3 regions of the Glutamicibacter soli genome follow, and region 2 is predicted to be linked to each of the others. Evidence: riboswitches for the same ligand, from Rfam matches in the RefSeq annotation. Region 2 holds a riboswitch; each other region holds the start of a gene.
What was found. Region 2 has a riboswitch for S-adenosylmethionine ahead of ACTX90_RS03105 (hypothetical protein). Riboswitches for the same ligand answer to the same signal wherever they lie in the genome.
Positions count from the first base shown of each region.

Region 1: it holds a riboswitch for S-adenosylmethionine, as region 2 does, so the genes downstream of both, ACTX90_RS16575 (acyl-CoA dehydrogenase family protein) here and ACTX90_RS03105 (hypothetical protein) in region 2, are expected to answer to the same signal.
Region 3: it holds a riboswitch for S-adenosylmethionine, as region 2 does, so the genes downstream of both, ACTX90_RS01370 (OsmC family protein) here and ACTX90_RS03105 (hypothetical protein) in region 2, are expected to answer to the same signal.

Region 1 covers NZ_CM125969.1:3,498,262-3,503,829, reverse strand. Annotated here, with positions in the region: gene ACTX90_RS16585 (glycerate kinase) at 1-507, shown strand, start outside; gene ACTX90_RS16580 (alpha/beta fold hydrolase) at 616-1,449, shown strand; SAM riboswitch class I at 1,642-1,732, shown strand; gene ACTX90_RS16575 (acyl-CoA dehydrogenase family protein) at 1,784-2,989, shown strand; gene ACTX90_RS16570 (acyl-CoA dehydrogenase family protein) at 3,039-4,256, shown strand; gene ACTX90_RS16565 (HNH endonuclease signature motif containing protein) at 4,314-5,568, shown strand, end outside.
Region 2 covers NZ_CM125969.1:633,901-639,468, reverse strand. Annotated here, with positions in the region: gene ACTX90_RS03125 (APC family permease) at 1-291, opposite strand, end outside; gene ACTX90_RS03120 (hypothetical protein) at 426-851, opposite strand; gene ACTX90_RS03115 (helix-turn-helix domain-containing protein) at 1,000-1,563, opposite strand; gene ACTX90_RS03110 (DinB family protein) at 1,765-2,364, shown strand; SAM riboswitch class IV at 2,439-2,552, shown strand; gene ACTX90_RS03105 (hypothetical protein) at 2,568-2,834, shown strand; gene ACTX90_RS03100 (VIT1/CCC1 transporter family protein) at 2,890-3,993, shown strand; gene ACTX90_RS03095 (LOG family protein) at 4,063-5,241, opposite strand; gene ACTX90_RS03090 (SNF2-related protein) at 5,329-5,568, shown strand, end outside.
Region 3 covers NZ_CM125969.1:268,614-274,181, reverse strand. Annotated here, with positions in the region: gene ACTX90_RS01375 (acyl-CoA dehydrogenase family protein) at 1-1,180, opposite strand, end outside; SAM riboswitch class I at 1,230-1,320, opposite strand; SAM riboswitch class I at 1,587-1,689, shown strand; gene ACTX90_RS01370 (OsmC family protein) at 1,695-2,264, shown strand; gene ACTX90_RS01365 (sodium:solute symporter family protein) at 2,261-3,919, shown strand; gene acs (acetate--CoA ligase) at 3,990-5,568, shown strand, end outside.

The DNA of each region.
Region 1 (5,568 bases), 990 kb from region 2:
GCAGCGATCTTCGGGCCGCAAAAGGGTGCTTCCCTGAAGGATGTCGCAACCCTCGACGCCGGGCTGGGCCGGCTGGCCGATGTGCTGGAAACCGCCACCGGCCGGGTGCTGCGCGACCGAGAAGGCATGGGCGCCGCCGGAGGCCTGGCCTTCAGCCTGGGCAGCTACTTCGCGGTCGACCTGGTCCCCGGGTGGGAGCTGGTCGCCCGGGTGCTGGACGCCCACCGCATCATGGGCGGCGCGGATCTGGTCATCACCGGCGAGGGCCGGCTGGACTCGCAGTCCCTGCAGGGCAAGGTGGTATCCGGGGTACTGCAGGCCGCCGGGGGAGACGTTATCGTGATCGCCGGATCGGTCAGCCTGGAAGACCAGGTTTTGGCCGACGCCGGAATCCTCGCGGCCTACTCGATCGCTCCGGGCCCGGCGAGTTTGGCCGAGCTGTCCGCCGACGCGCTGAAGCTGCTGGAGCGCACCGCGTTCAGCGTCGCACGGACCTACCTGCGCTGAAGCGCTCGCTGTCGCTTTGCGCAAAACCCTTGCCACCGTCGAGGACCGATGCCTAGCGTGGGAGGCAGCGCGGCAACCGCCGCGACCTTCGTCGGAGAAAGGGCCAGCATGGCAACCGTGAAAGTCGGAGAAGAGAACACCACCGATATCGAGCTGTACTACGAGGACCACGGCTCCGGGCAGCCGGTGGTGCTGATCCACGGCTACCCGCTGGACGGATCCTCCTGGGAGCTGCAGACCGCGGCGCTGCTCGGCGCCGGCTACCGGGTCATCACCTACGACCGCCGCGGCTTCGGCAAGAGCTCCAAGGCGGCCGTCGGCTACGACTACGACACCTTCGCCGCCGACCTGCACACGCTGCTGGAAACGCTTGACGTGAAGGACGCAGTGCTGGTGGGCTTCTCCATGGGCACCGGCGAGGTAGCCCGCTACCTGTCCACCTACGGCTCGGCCCGCGTCGCGAAGGCCGCCTTCCTCGGCTCGCTGGAACCGTTCATCCTGCAAACCGATGACAACCCCGAGGGTGTGCCGCAGGATGCGCTGGACCCGATGGCCGAGGCCGCCAAAACCGACCGCTACGCGTTCTTCAGCAGCTTCTTCGAGAACTTCTTCAACACCGAGACCTTCCTGGGCAACCGGCTGAGCGAAGAGGCGCTGGCCGCGAACAAGGCCCTGGCCTATGCCGCCTCGCCCTACGCCTCGGTCGCGGCCCAGTACACCTGGACCACCGACTTCCGCGCCGACATCCCGAAGATCGACGTGCCCGCGCTGATCGTGCACGGCACCGCCGACCGGATCCTGCCCGTGGACGTCACCGGCCGGCGCTTCGCCGAGGCGCTGCCCGCCGCCGAGTACCACGAGGTGGATGGCGCCCCGCACGGGCTGTTGTGGACCCACGCCAAGGAGGTCAACGACCTGCTGCTCGGCTTCCTCTCCCGCTAGCAGCAAGGCCCGCCGGGCCCGGGCACTGCGTGCGCCAATATGACGTCGTGCGACGGCTGGATGCTGCCGCGCGCCGTCGCGATCTGGGCCCGGCGCGGGTTCCAAACTCCCAATATGACGCAGTTTTGCGGTGCGTTCCGCCGCGTGACGGGGCGGTTCCCTCCGGCTTCGGCGGCGTGCTTGAATCGGTGCACACCATCCAGAGCGGCTGAGAGACCTGGCTCCGCGACGCCGCAGCAAGCCTGCAATCCGCAGGGAGTGCTAACGCCAGGTTCGATGGAGCCCGGGCCGCGTCCCGGTATCCCTCGGAAGTCCAATTCCAAGGAGCCCGATCATGACCGTCACCGCATTGCCCCGCGTCCCGTACACCGGCACCGCCAGCGAGGCCGAACTGGAGCGCTGGCGCGCCGTCGCCCGCCAGGTTGCCGGCACCCTGGCCGCCGACGCGCTGGCCCGCGACCGCGCCAACGCGCAGCCCTTCGCCGAGGTGAAGCTGCTGCGCGAGGCAGGGCTGCTGGAGCTGCTGGTCCCTGCCGAGTTCGGCGGAGCCGGCGGGCACTTCGAGACCGCCTTCGAGGTCATCCGCATCCTGGCCGCCGCCGACGGGTCGATCTCCCAGCTGCTGGCCTACCACTACATCAACCAGTCTTCCATCGCGTTCTACGCCCCGGCCGAGGCGCAGGCCGACTGGTGGCGGCGCACCGTGGAGGGAAGCTGGCTGTGGGGCGACTCGGTCAACCCGGTGGACCCGAACCTGGTGCTGACCCGCGAGGGCGATGGCTACCGGCTGAACGGGGCCAAGCGCTTCTCCACCGGCTCCGGGGTGGGCGAGGTCATCGTCGTCAACGCCCAGGTCGAAGGCACCGGCGAGCTGCTGGCCTTCGTGGTCCCGCGCGATGCGCAGGGGCTGGAGATCGTCGACGACTGGGACTATCTGGGCCAGCGGCTGAGCGCCTCGAACTCGCTGGTGTACCGCAACGTGCGCATCGAGCCGTCCGACGTGCTGGGCCCGGTCACCGACGAGCCGGTGGCCACCCTGCTCACCCCGGGCATCCAGCTGGCCTTCGCGAACTTCTACCTGGGCATCGCGGAGGGCGCGCTGGCGCGGGGCCGGCAGATTCTGCTGGGGCGCACCAACGCCTGGTTCCTCTCGCAGGCCGAAACCTATTCGCAGGACGTCGTCTTCCAGCGCACCGTGGGGGAGCTGAAGGCCCGCACTGCCGCGGTGGCCGCGCTGGCGGAGAAGCTGGGCCGCCGCTTCGATCAGGTGCTGGGCGGGGCAGTCAGCCAGCCGCAGCGCGCCGAGTTGGCGGTGGCGATCGCGGAGCTGAAGGTCGTGGCCAGCGAGGCCGGCGTGGAGGTCGCCAACCGCATCTTCGAGGTCACCGGATCCTCCTCCACCAAGAGCGACGTCGGGCTTGACCTGTTCTGGCGCAACGTGCGCACGCACTCGCTGCACGACCCGGTGGACTACAAGAAGATCGAGGTCGGCGCCTACTTCCTGCGCGGCGAATCGCAGCCGCTCTCGCTGTACACCTAGACACTGGACGCCTACGCCACCCTGCCTGCAACACCGATTGGAACACCAGATGATCGCCCTGTCCACATCCCGCCTGGCGGGGCTGCGCGAACGCTTCGCCCCGCACTTCCAGGCCATCGCCGACGGCGCCGCCGACCGCGACCGCACCGGCGAACTGCCCTACCGCGAGGTCGCCGACCTCGCCGCCGCCGGTTTCGGCGCGATCCGCGTCCCGGAATCCCACGGCGGCGCCGGCGCCACCTTGCCCGAGCTGTTCGAACTGCTCACCGACCTGGCCGCCGCCGACTCCAACATCGCCCAGGCGCTGCGCGCGCACTTCGCGTTCGTGGAGGACCGGCTGGTCGCCGCCCCGGGTCCGGCGCGCGATACCTGGCTGGCCCGCTTCGCCGCCGGCCAGCTGGCCGGCAACTCCTGGACGGAGGTCGGAGCGGTGACAGTGGGCGAGGTGGCCACCAAGGTCAGCCCTGACGGTTCCGGCGGCTTCACGATCACCGGCGCCAAGTACTACTCCACCGGATCGATCTTCGCCGACTGGCTTGACACCTACGCGCAGCGCACCGACACCGGAACCCGCGTCATCGCCGCGGTCTCCCGACACCAGCCGGGCGTGGCCCTGGCCGACGACTGGGACGGCTTCGGCCAGCGCACCACCGGCACCGGCACCTCCACCTTCACCGGCGCGGCGGTGGAGGAGCTGATCGAGTTCGACACCCGCTTCAAGTACCAGACCGCGTTCTACCAGCAGGTGCTGCTGGCGGTGCTCGCCGGCTCCGCCAAGGCCGCCGAACGCGAGTTCGCCGCGCAGCTGGCGGCCCGCAAGCGCACCTTCAGCCACGCCGCGGCCAACATCGCCGGGCAGGATCCGCAGCTGCTGCAGGTCATCGGCGAGGTCTCCGCGGCCGCCTTCGCCGCGGCGGCCACCGTGGAACGCGTCTCCCACGCCCTGCAGGGCGCCTACGAGTCGGCGATCGCGCTGCACTCCGGCGGCTCGATCCAGGAGGACGAGGCCGCCAACGACGCGGCCGAGCTCGCCTCCGCCCAGGGTCAGGTGGTGCTGACCCCGCTGGTGCTCACCGCGCTCACCCACGCCTTCGACGCGCTGGCCGCCTCCGCCACCAGCGTGTCCAAGAACCTCGACCGCCACTGGCGCAACGCCCGCACCGCCGGCAACCACAATCCGTGGGTGTTCAAGGCGCGGCTGATCGGCGACCTCGCGGTCAACGGCACGCAGCTGCCGCGCGTCTGGGCGATCGGCGCCTCGAAGTAATCCACAATCCGCAGCTGCGGCGGCCGGCCCTCCCGGCGCCCGCCGCACGCTGGGGACATGCAGACCTCCACAAGCACCGAAGCGGTCGGGAAACTGGCCGAGGCCCGCAGCCTCATCGCAGCGGCCTGGGCGGACGTGGCCGACGCGGACCTCCCCGCCGGCCACGCCGCCTACTTCGCGCTGCTTGTCGAACAGCTGGGCCAGGAGTTCGCCCGCGCCCAGCTCTTCGCCGCCGACCTGCTGCGCCGCACCGGCGCCCACCAGCTGGACGCCGACTCCTTCCAGGCCATCGCCGACGCCGGCGAGCACCCCTCCGCCGAGGACCTCGCCCGCGCTGCCGGGCGCACCACCATGGGCCGCACCCCCTACAAGAACACCGCCGGGCTGCTGCACAACTGGCTGGGCATCCCGCTGGGCACCGCCCGCGACCGCCTGGCCCAGACCGACTGCCTCATCGCCCAGGTCACCACCGCCGGGCACCGCGCCGCGCCGCTGCTGCCCCAGTTGGCCGCCGAATTCACCGCCCCGCGCTCCGACCCGCGTCTGGTGCTTTCCGCCTCCCGGCTGATCCACGGCGCCCAGAAGGACTTCGGCCCCGGCCCCGCCGGGCAGAAAGCGCGCGCCAACATCCAGGCGGAGGCCGTCGCGCTGATCCGCGAACAGCCCGCAACCGCCCGCAAGCACGTCGCCGACCTGATCCACCAGCTCAAGTACGGCAAGCGGCCGCTGGGCGCGCTGCTCTCCGAGATCGGCTTGTTCAAGCTCGGCCGCCGCAAGGGGCTGGAACACTACCTGCTGCGGGTGCTGCCCTCGCAGGCCGAAGTGGTCGACGCGCACTTGCGCAAGGTGGACAACCCCAAAACCGAGACCGGCAACCGCGAAGAACTCCACCGCCAGGCCGCCGAGGACCTGGCCGCTGAAAACGGCGACCCCGCCCCGCCGGACTGGGACGATTCCGAGACCATGCCGGATTGGGCGCAGGACCCCAAGGAAGCCGACGACGCGGCCGCTGAAGAGCCGGACCACGAAGATCTGGATACAGGCCGCACTGATCATGAAGGCTTCGACGTCGACAGAGAAACCGCCGAGGACACACCGCCGGCAGACCCTGAAGCCGCCGAGCTGCTGGTTCCCTTCGAGGACATGCGGCCCGAACTGCGCCACCTGATGGGCCTGCTTGCGACGCTAAGATCCGCCGGAACCGGCAAACGCCGAGGCTCTGCCACCGAGGTCGGCATCATCATCGACTACGACAAGATGGTCGAAACGGGGCAGGACTTCGCGGTGACCATCACGGGCAAGCCGATTTCCG
Region 2 (5,568 bases):
GGACCAGCGGGCACCCATGGCGCGCAGCAGGTAGTTGTGCTCTCCGCCGGCCTTGGGCATGGCCGCGACGAGCTCGGCGTAGGTCAGGCCGACGACCGCCATGATGCCGCCGCCGACCAGCATGGCCAGCGAAGCGCCGATCGGGCCGGCGGTGGTGATCCAGTCACCGGTGAGCACCACCCAGCCGAAGCCGATCATGGCTCCGACGCCGATGGCCAGTGCGTCCCACTTGCCGAGAACCTTTTTGAGTCCTGGCTCAGCGCCCTGCTGGTTCGCCGCTGCTTGCGTCATGGCAACCCCTTTCAAAATAATGATGTGGATCACATTACGAAAGAGGCGGGGAGAAATCCTTGGACGAATAAACCAAAGGGAAAGTCAAAAGTTCCAAAGAACGCGGCGCGGGATGGCGTCCTTCCGGCCGATGATCAGGCTTTTTTCGCCGAGGTGGCACCCTTGACCATCGCGCGGTCGACTTCGTGAATTCCCAGGCAGAATCCAACCGAAAGGATGATCGACTTGATGGTGAGCTCGCTGATGTCGTCGGGAACGTAGACCAGCTGCACCGGTCCGGCTAGGACGATCAGGACCAGAGCCCAAATGTTGTAGGCCCAGGACGTCCGGGCCTCCATCATTTCCGGATGCCGCGCCCGGCGGCGGATCGTGCGCACACCCAGCATGATGATGACGACCGCGAGAATGGCGGCGCCGAGGAAAAAGAAGTTGCGCTGGGTCCGCAGCCACGCAAGGGTCGATCCGACCAGGATGCCGACCAGGGCCGAAGCCCACCAGCTGATGGAGCGCAATTCGTGCGGTTTGGACTCCGCGCTTCCGGTGGATTTACCAGTCGCCATTGCACTCCTTCCTGTCTTCACTAGCCTGCCTGCGTCGGCGGGCACTATTCCAAGAATACGCGGTGCAGTGGCCAGCCGTGAACGCGGCGCCTCTTCGCGGCAGGCTCTGTCCGGGGAGTCACACCACCCCGGGAGCCACTGCACAGACTCAGAGAATCAGGGTCCAGAGCACCACGGCAGGTTCATCGCCGGGGTTTTCCCAGCTGTGCGGTTCCCGCCCCGGAAAGGTCATGGTGTCCCCCGCAGCGAGCTCGACCACCCGTTCGGGCAGCACCAGCGTGAACACCCCGGAGGCCACGTGCAGCACTTCGAGCTCGCAATCCACCGAATACAGTTCGTTCTCCCCCTTGCCCCGGGGTTCCACTTCAGCGCGAATGACCTGGACGCGCTTTTCGCCGCGCGGGGTGACCAGCTTCTCGGTGATGCCCGAGCCTCCCAGCGAGATGCGCGGCGCATCCCCCAGTCGCACCAAAGTCGTGTCCGGTACTTCGAACAGGGTCCCGACCTCGATCCCCAGCACCTCGCAGAGCTTGAGCAGCGTGGAGACCGACGGACTGGTCAAGTCGCGTTCGACGCGGGAAAGAAACCCCTTGGTCAACCCGGAAAGCTCGGCGACCTGGTCGATCGTCATGTGCTGCTGCTGGCGGACGCCGCGCAGCCGTGCTCCGATGTTGATTGACGAGCCTGAGGGTTCGACGGGCAGAGCTTTCATCCGTGGGGCACCTGGACCTGTTCACTCGAAGGATAGGCAGCGACCGCTGGAGTGTACTTCTGCCGGCCGCTCTGCGTCCCCAGTTTACCAATACGCAACTTCCGGCCAACCGGAGCGGAAGAATATGACACCTTGGCTTCGGTGGCTTCCCATTTCCTGAAGCGGGTTCCCCGAACCGTGGCCTGCACCTACACTCGGTCCATGGACGGCACCCCGAACAGCACCGCGGCCAGGCTGCGCGAATACCTGAACGACGCGCGGCAGGCAGTCATCTTCAAAAGCCGGCAGCTCGGCGAGGAGCTGGCCCGCCAACCCATGACCCCCACCGGCACGCACGTGCTGGGCGTCGTGCACCATCTGGCGATCACCGAGTACGGCTACTTCGGTGCGTGCCTCAATCGGCCGGTCAACGACTCCTACGTCCAGCAGCTGCTGGACATCGACGACCCGCAGGCGGATTTCATTCCGCCAGCCGATGCCAGCGCGCAGCAGGTCATCGAGCTCTACCAGCGGGCCATCGCCTTCGCCGAGGCCGGGTTCGACCAGCTGGAGCTCGCCTCCCCGGCCGAAGTCCCCTGGTGGGTCCGCCACCGGCACACCACCCTGGAACATCTCATGGTGCACATGATCGCAGAGACCTCGCGCCATGCAGGCCATCTGGACATCGTCCGCGAGCTGCTGGACGGGCAGGTCGGGCTGCGCGCGGAAGCGCCGAACCTGCCGGACTACACGCCCCGGCAATGGCAGGAGCAGCGCGACCGGCTGCAGCAGACCGCGCAGTCCAAGCGAGGCTCCGACTAGGGCTTCGCGCGGAGTTCATATTACGGAATGAAACTTCACGACTTAATATTGCGGCGGTAGCATCGACACTGTTGCTTCACGAGACGCGGCGCCAAGCTCCGACTGGCCGCGCACCAACCCCAGGTTCATGGGTGGTTCGGATGAAGAAGCGGTCCGGGCATCGACCGATGCGCGGGCAAGAGCTCAGCGAGAGTTGTCGTGTCATGGCATTTTCCGTCCTCCCCATCATCGATCTGCAGACCGGACAGGTGCAGTTCACCGTGCAGGACCGCTGGTACACCCGCTACATTTCAGACCCGGCGCACCTTGAGCGGCTGATCACCCGTTCCTCCCGGCGCCCGGTCTTCGATCCCGCGGCCGGCGAGCTGGTGGTGTTCGTGGCGTCCGCCGGGCAGCCCGATGGGCGCAGCGTTGCTTTTAGGCTTGCCAAATTCCCCGGCACCATCTCGCTGGCTAAACTGAGAGGCTGAACAGAATCCCGGGTTTCGTTGAGAAATCCCAAGCCGTAGGAGAGTCATCCTCGTGATGTCACACAGCCCCACGACTGAGCCCACCCCCGCCCAGATCCGCCGCTGGCGCAAGTACGTTGCGGACGAGGTCGCCGAAGGCGCCATCTACCGCGCGCTGGCCCAGAAGAAGACCGGACAGGAAAAGCAGATCCTGCTGGGACTGGCCGCGGCGGAAGAACGCCATGAGGAATACTGGCGCACCAAGCTCGGGGCGCATGCCCGCCCGGTGCGTCCCTCGCTGCGTCGCAGCTTCCTGCGTTTCCTCGCCCTGAGCTTCGGCTCGGTGTTCGTGCTCGCGCTGGCGCAGCGGGCCGAAAGCAGCACCCCCTACGCGACCGATGCCGACGCGTCGCCGCAGATGGCCGCCGACGAGCAGGTCCACGAGGAAGTCGTCCGCGCCCTGGCCACCGCGGGCCGCGCGCAGCTGTCGGGCAACTTCCGCGCCGCGGTCTTCGGCGCCAACGACGGCCTGGTCTCCAACCTGGCCCTGGTCATGGGCATCGGGGCGACCGGTGTTTCCTCCGGACTGGTGCTGTTCTCCGGCATCGCCGGCCTGCTGGCCGGCGCGCTGTCCATGGCCGCCGGCGAATACGTCTCCGTGCGTTCGCAGCGCGAGCTGCTCACGGCTTCGCGTCCCACTCAGGTGACGCTGACCGCCGCCCCTGACCTGGATTTGGACGCCAATGAACTGGTGCTCATCTACAAGGCCCGCGGCATGACCGACGAGGATGCCGAGCACCGCGCTGCAGAACGCATGGGCCTGTTCACCTGCGACTGCAACCCGTCCTTCTCGCTGAACCCGGAAGCCCGGGCCGAAGAGCTGGCGAACGAGCACGAGGAACTGGGCTCGGCCACCGGCGCCGCGGCGACTTCCTTCTGCCTGTTCGCCTCCGGAGCGGTCATCCCGATCCTTCCCTACATCTTCGGCATGTCAGGCCTGGCTGCGATCATCACCTCGGTGCTGCTGGTCGGCGCCGCGCTGATGATCACCGGCGGCATTGTCGGGCTGCTGTCCGGGGCCTCGCCGATGAAGCGCGGCCTGCGCCAGCTGGCCATCGGCTGGGGCGCCGCCGCAGTCACCTACTGCCTCGGCTTGCTGTTCGGCACCAACGTGGCCTGAGCCCCGCAGGCTCGATGAGCCATTCCCACGGCCGCCGCCTGCTTCACCAGGCGGCGGCCGTTGCCGTTCTCAGAATCTGGTGCGCCGGCGCAGCGACTGCATGCCGCCGATGAATTCCACCGCTTCGGCCACCGAATCGACCAGAGCGATCTTGTCCTCCATGATCTGCTCGGCGGCCAGCGCCTTGAGCAGCTGCCAAGCCGGCAGTGTGCGGGTCCAATGCTCGCGGCCGACCAACACCAGCGGCACCACCCTGGCCCCGGTGGCGTAGTAGTTCTCGCAGGCGTCCTGGAAGATTTCCTGCACCGTGCCGGCGGAACCGGGCAGCACCACGATCCCGCCGTTGGATTGCTCCAGCAGCAGCGCCTCGCGGGTCGCGTTGGCGAAGAACTTGGCGATGTGCGTGGCGAACAGGTTCGGCGGTTCGTGCCCGAAGAACCAGGTCGGAACCCCCAGCGAGGTGCGTTCCGAGGGAAAGCGGGCCTTCACGGCGAGCGCGGTGCGCGCCCAGCCGGTGCGCCGGTGGATCGCGTCCGGTTCCGCCGCCAGCATCTGCAGGGCCGTGGAGATCTCCTCCCGCCCGCGGTCGGCCAGCCAGGCACCGGCGTTCGCCGCTTCCATGGCTCCCGGTCCCCCGCCGGTGGCCACGGCGTATCCGGCGCGGGTCAGCCGCGCCCCGAGGTCCAGCGCCTGCGCGTACTGCTCGGTGCCTCGGCTCAGGGCGTGCCCGCCCATGACTCCGATGATCGGGGTGTCCTTGAAGGCGCCGTCGTAGACCTCGGAGATCAGCGCCTGCCCCACGTGGTGGTCGTGCAGCGTCGATGCCATCGCCTGGTCGTCGCTCAGCAGCTGGCGCGGACCGTGCTGCTGCGAGTAGGTGTAGATCCGCGCGTCCGGCACATGCTCATAGGTCTGCGTGCTGATTCCCTCGTACAGTTCCTCGGGGGTGTACAGCCCGCGGTCGCTGGTGCGGAAGGGGAGCTGCTCCCCCGAGTCCATGCACAACCCGCCGGTGCCCTGGACCAAGGCGCGGCCGGCTTCACTGAACTGGCAGTCGATGAACAGCGCCTCGGCCAGGTCCAGCGCGGCGAGCACCGTATCGCGCCCGCGCAGATCCACCCGGTGCACCCGCCAGCTGCGGCCGCGGGAGCGCTGGAAACCCAGCGCTTCGGCCGCCAAGCGGTCGAATTCCGCCAGTGAGGTGATGTTGACGGCGCGCGCCGGAAGATACGGCCAGACTTGGGACATGGCTCCACGCTACGTGACAGTTAGGGATTATTCACAGTAGGGGGCTCTCAACTTTCACGACGGGCCAGAACGTGAAACGATTAGCGGATGACTAATGCCGTTCCACCGACCATCGACGCAAGGCACCTGCTGGCGTTCTTGGGCAATGTTCCCTTCTTCCACGGCAAGAAACTCGCCGACGAAGCCAATGCCGTGGTCGATGTTGAATTCGATGAGTCATCGGGGCAGATCGAAGGCACCGTGTTTGCCGGCGGCGAGGACTTTTCGCCCATGGTCCAGCTGCGCCGCGGCGCCGCCGGCTGGGAAATCGACTCCGGCGAATGCAGC
Region 3 (5,568 bases), 370 kb from region 2:
TGCGCGCGTTGCGCCAATGCCGGTCCATGTTGCAGCTGCTGCGGGTGGACGAGGCGCCCAGCCCGTCGAAGAGCTTGCTGGTGGCGCTGATGACCAGCGGCTGCACGATGGTCTGCGCCCGGTTGGCGGCCAGCTCGCAGACCGCAAATCGCTCCTCCGCGTTCAGCTGCGCGTCCTGCAGCGCGGCTTCGACCTCCAGCACCGCTCCGATGACCACCGAGTCCGCGGCGAAGACCTCCGCGGAGACCTCCCCCACCAGCTGCAGCACCTGCGGTTCGCGGTGCACCGGGACGCCGGTGCCGGTGGTGAAGCTGCGGGTGCGCGCCTGCACCGAGCTGCGCATGTCGTTCAGCGCCGCGCGGCCGATGCCTGCCTGCACCGCCATGAGCACCAGCTGGAAGATCGAGGCCTCGGGGTCGTTGGGATCCTCCGGCATGAAGCTGTCCACCGGCACCTGGTGGAACTCGGTGGTTCCGGTGCCGGTCAGCCCCTGGCCGAAGCCGTCCCAGTCGTCCAGGATCTTCACCCCGCTGTGCTGGGTGGAGACCACGGCGATCTGGCGTCCCGGGCGCTCCGGATGGGCCACCGCGACGGTGGTCCAGTCAGCGAAAATGGTGCCGGTGCAGTAGTACTTCTCGCCGTTGACCACCCAGCGGCCGTCGACCTGGCTGGCCTTGGTATTCAGCGTGCCCAGCGCGTTGCCGCCGCTTTCGGTGTAGGCGTTGCCGACGATCTGCCCGGCCGCGATGCGGGCGAACCACTTGGCCTTCAGCTGCTCGTCCTGCAGGCGCAGCACGTCCTCGACGAAGGCAATGTGCGCGCGCCAGAGCTGGCCGATATGGGAATCGGCCTCGGAAAGCTCGATGAGCAGGCGCAAGACGTCGCTGAGTCGGGCCCCGTGGCCGCCGTCGGCGACCGGCAGGCGCAGCGCCCCGAAGCGGTCGCGGTTCAGCAGGCCCACCTGCTCGAAGGGCAGGATGCGGTTGCGGTCGCGCTCCTTGGCGCCGGCGGCGATCTGGGCGAACACCGGACGGAAAATCGCTGCAAGGCGCTCGTAGTCTTCGTCGGCCCCCGGCCCCGGAGTCACCTTGAGCAGCTGGCGGGTCGGACGGTCTTCGGTGAACTCGTCGAGCTCCAGCGCATTGCCGGCGCCCGGGGTGCTCAGCGTGTTGAAGTCCACCTCAAAATCGTTTTGGGGTGCGCCAAAAGACATAAAAAGTCCTCGATTCTTTCCATCGATCCTGGCGGTAGCACCGTCCCTGTCATGGGTGGTTGCTGCGGCGTCGTGGAGCCAGATCTCTCAGCCGCTCTGGATGGGTCGTAATCATTTGTAGCCGTAACAATCGGGCGGCTCCAAGCCCCGAAGTCATATTTCGTCGCTGAAAACGCACGGGTGGCAGGGGCTCGCGAGTGCCGATTGCCGCGAACCGCCGAAGATGACCCAAGGAAGAGGGGCAAAGATCGATCAAACCAACGCTCAATGAAATAAATAACGAAATATCCCACAGATTACGCGCTTACATCGAATATTTTTCATGTTACGCAGGATTTGCAATGAAATCGTTCGAATGCGTGTAATGGATGCGTAACCATCCCGAGCGGCCGAGAGATCTGGCTCTACGACGCCGCAGCAACCACCGTTGAATTCCCGGAATTCACGGCCGGTGCTACCGCCAGGACCGATGGAGATGATCATGGCTTCTGCCGATCTGCGCCATTCCGCGCCCTCAGAAAACGCTTCGTTCAACAAACGAATTCGTGCCAAAGGAACTTGGCAGGGATCCATGCGAACGACCGTCGAAACACGCAATTTCAGCTATGACATCGACGAACCTGTGCCAGTCGGCGGTACCGATACGGCCCCGACACCCATGGAGTTCGTCATCGGAGCACTGAACGGGTGCGTCTCCGTCGTGGTAGAGCAAGTCGCCAAAGAACTCGGCGTTCCCTTCACCGCGTTGCAGACCTACGCCATCGCCACGCAGGACACGCGAGGCTTCGCGGGAACTGCAGATGTTTCGCCGTTCTTCCACTCTTGCCGGCTTGAAATCCACCTCGAAACATCACTAGCCGATGCGCTTCTGCTTGACGAGCTGAAAGCTCAGGTCCACAAACGCTGCCCTGCAATCAATCTGGTGCTCGCTGCCGGCGTCTCACTGGATACCGCATGGGTTTTCGCCGAGAAAGTTCATGAAGATGACGCGGAGACAGCATGCAACGCCGCGTTGGGTTACGCAACGCTGAAGAAGGAGGCACGGGTATGAGCGCCGCAGGATTCTGGACTATCGGTTTCGCCCTGATCTACACCGTGCTCGTCCTGTTCGGCGGACGTATTGTGCAGCGCAGAAATGCCGCAGCCAGCGGCGGATTCTTCGTCGGCGGACGGTCCTTCAGCCCCTGGACAGTTGCGTTCTGCATCACCGGGTTATTCTCGGGTTCGTCCTATATCGCCATCATGGAGTTGAGCTACCGCACGGGTATTTCCGCGTTGTGGTACGGCGTCGCCGAAACCGTACAGATCCTCCTCATCGCGTTGTTACTGGTCAAGCCCCTGCGCGAAAAACTGGTGGTCACGGTCACGGGTATCATCGGCGACAGGTTCGGCCGCGCGGCCAAAGGCATCTCGGGACTTATCACCGCCTTCACCTTCCCTATGTGGTCGGTGGCAACTACCATTGCTTTCGCCTCCGCACTGAGCGCCTTCACCGGCATCAGCCTGCATCTGGCAGTGATCTTCACGGCCCTGTTGCTGCTGGCTTATCTATCAGGCGGCGGCATGCGCTCGGTGGCATTCAACCAAACCATGAACTGCATCGCATTTATCGGCATGCTCCTGGTGGGCGCCTACGCAATTCTGGCCAAGCCTGGCATTGCAGGCCTCAAGGATTTCGCCGCGGCTGACCCGGCAATGTTCGATCTCGGCAACGCCGGAGTCTCGCTCATTGCAGCATGGTTCGGCACCTTCATCGTCAATGTCCCGCTGGCGCAGGCAGCCTTCCAGATGACGCTGTCCTGCCGCACCCCGGCAGACGGCCAGAAGGGCCTGTACACGGCCGCTATTTTCGGTATTCCGTTCATTCTGATCGGTGCCCTCATCGGCACTTCCGCCGCCGTCATCAACCCGAACCAGCAGCTTCCGCTGGTTGCGATCCCGCACTACCTTGAACAGGTGCTCCCTGCGCCGCTGGTTGGATTGTTCTTCCTGGGGGTCTGGGCCTGCGCCATGGGCTGGGCTGGACCATGCCAGTTCTCCGGCGCCACGTCGATGGGCAAGGACTTTGGCAGCGCGGTCAATCCGAAGGCGAGCGAAGCACAGCTCATTCGCTATACCCGCTGGTCATTGGTGGCTTTGACCGCCTTGATGATCATCTTCAGCATCCTGCGCACCGAGCAGTCGGCCTGGTGGAACATCCTTGCCTGGACCCTGCGCAACGGCGCAACTCTGGCCCCGGTACTTGCCGTGTTCTTCTGGCCGCTGGCCACCCGAAAGGCTGTCTACGCTTCCATGATTACCGGTTTCACCGCCGGCGTACTCTGGAACCATGTCGGCGGCTGGTCCGCCACGGCATTCTTCTTGGGGACGCATCCGGTCTGGGTCGGCATGATCGCAAACCTGACGACTCTGGTTCTCGTGACCTTGGCAACCACCCGCTGGCAGCTGAATGCGGCTCCATCCCGACGCCGTATCTCGCTTCGGTTTACGGCGGGCGCCGTGGCCGCACTGGTCGCCCTACTGCTGAGCTACGACTGGCTCAAGGGCTACGGCCTGGTCGGTATGGGCATCTTCATTGTTGTTTTCTGCAGCTCGATGGCACTGTTCTTCGGCACCGAATCCACTGCCCGCAAGGAACAGTCCACCGAATCGCCAGATGGATTTGCCGAAACCGATTCACCGGCCCCAACGGCACAAACCGTATAACCGCATCACGCACGCGATTCACACCCTTCCAACGGGCCACTAGCTCGCGTCCACCCAACCTGGAGAAAATATGGCTGACATCTTGTCCGCTCCTGTATTAGACAAAATTTCATCCGACCAAGATCTCACCAACCGGGACAAAGCCCGCCACGAATTCTGGGACGAGGCGGCAAACCTTCTGGATTGGGAAACCCCCTGGCACACTACCAGCCAGATCATTCCCGCGGATCCCCAGGCCCAGCGCGGCCCGCAGATCTCCTGGTATCTGGGCGGCACGCTGAACGCCGCAGTGAACTGCGCGGACCGCCACGTGGCCGCCGGCAACGGGGACAAGGTGGCCCTGTACTTCGAGGGCGAACCGGGCGACCGCATCGCGGTCACCTACAAGAACCTGCAAGAACGCGTCTCGCAGGCCGCCAACGCGCTGCTGGAGCTGGGCATCACCAAGGGCGACCGCGTGGTCATCTACCTGCCGGTGCTCATCGAAACCGTGGTGATCACCTTGGCCTGCGCCCGCATCGGCGCCATCCACTCGCTGGTCTTCGGCGGGTTCTCCGCAGAGGCCCTGAAATTCCGCGTGGAAGACACCAAGGCGAAGCTGCTGGTCACCACCGACGGGCAGTTCCGCCGCGGCACCTCGGTGCCGGTGAAGGACAATGCCGACCAGGCCGTGTCCGGGGAGAACAGCATCGAGAAGGTGCTGGTCATCCGCCGCACCGGCGATGACATCGCTTGGACCGAAGGCCGCGACGTGTGGTGGCACGAGGTCGTCGAGACCCAGTCCACCGAGCACACCCCACAGTTCTTCGACTCCGAGACGCCGCTGTTCATCATGTACACCTCCGGAACCACCGGCCAGCCCAAGGGCCTGGTGCACACCACCGGCGGCTACCTCACCCAGGCGGCCTACAGCTACAACCTGCTGTTCGCCAACCCCGACCGGACCCAGCGCGCCGACGACGTGCACTGGTGCACCGCGGACCTGGCCTGGGTCACCGCGCACACCTACGAGATCTACGGTCCACTGGCCAACGGCGTCACCCAGGTCATCTATGAGGGCGTGCCGAATGCCCCGCACCCGGGACGCCACTTCGAGATCATCGAACGCTACCGCGTGACCAGCTACTACACCGCGCCGACCCTGGTCCGTTCGCTGATGGGCTGGTTCCCGGACGGCATCCCTGCCAGCTATGACCTGTCCTCGATCAAGATCGGCGGCACCGTAGGCGAATCGGTGAACCCCGAGGCCTGGCGCTGGCTGCGCTCCCAGGTAGGCCGCGACACCGCCGAAGGCATCGCCATGGTGGATACCTGGTGGCAGTCGGAGTCCGGGGCGACCATCCTCTCCCCGCTGCCCACCGACACCCACTTCAAGCCGGGCTGCGCCGCGCGCGCCCTGCCCGGGGTGAGCGTGGACATCGTGGATGCAGCGGGGAACACCGTGGGGCCGAACCAGCAGGGAAACATCGTCATCACCGAGACCGGGCCGTCCATGGCCCGCACCGTGTGGGGCAACCCGCAGCGCTACTACACCAGCTACTGGCAGCAATACGTCGAGCAGGGCTGGTTCCTCGCCGGGGACGGCGCGCGCTTCGATGAGGACGGGGACATCTACATCCTCGGCCGCACGGACGACGTGATCAACATTT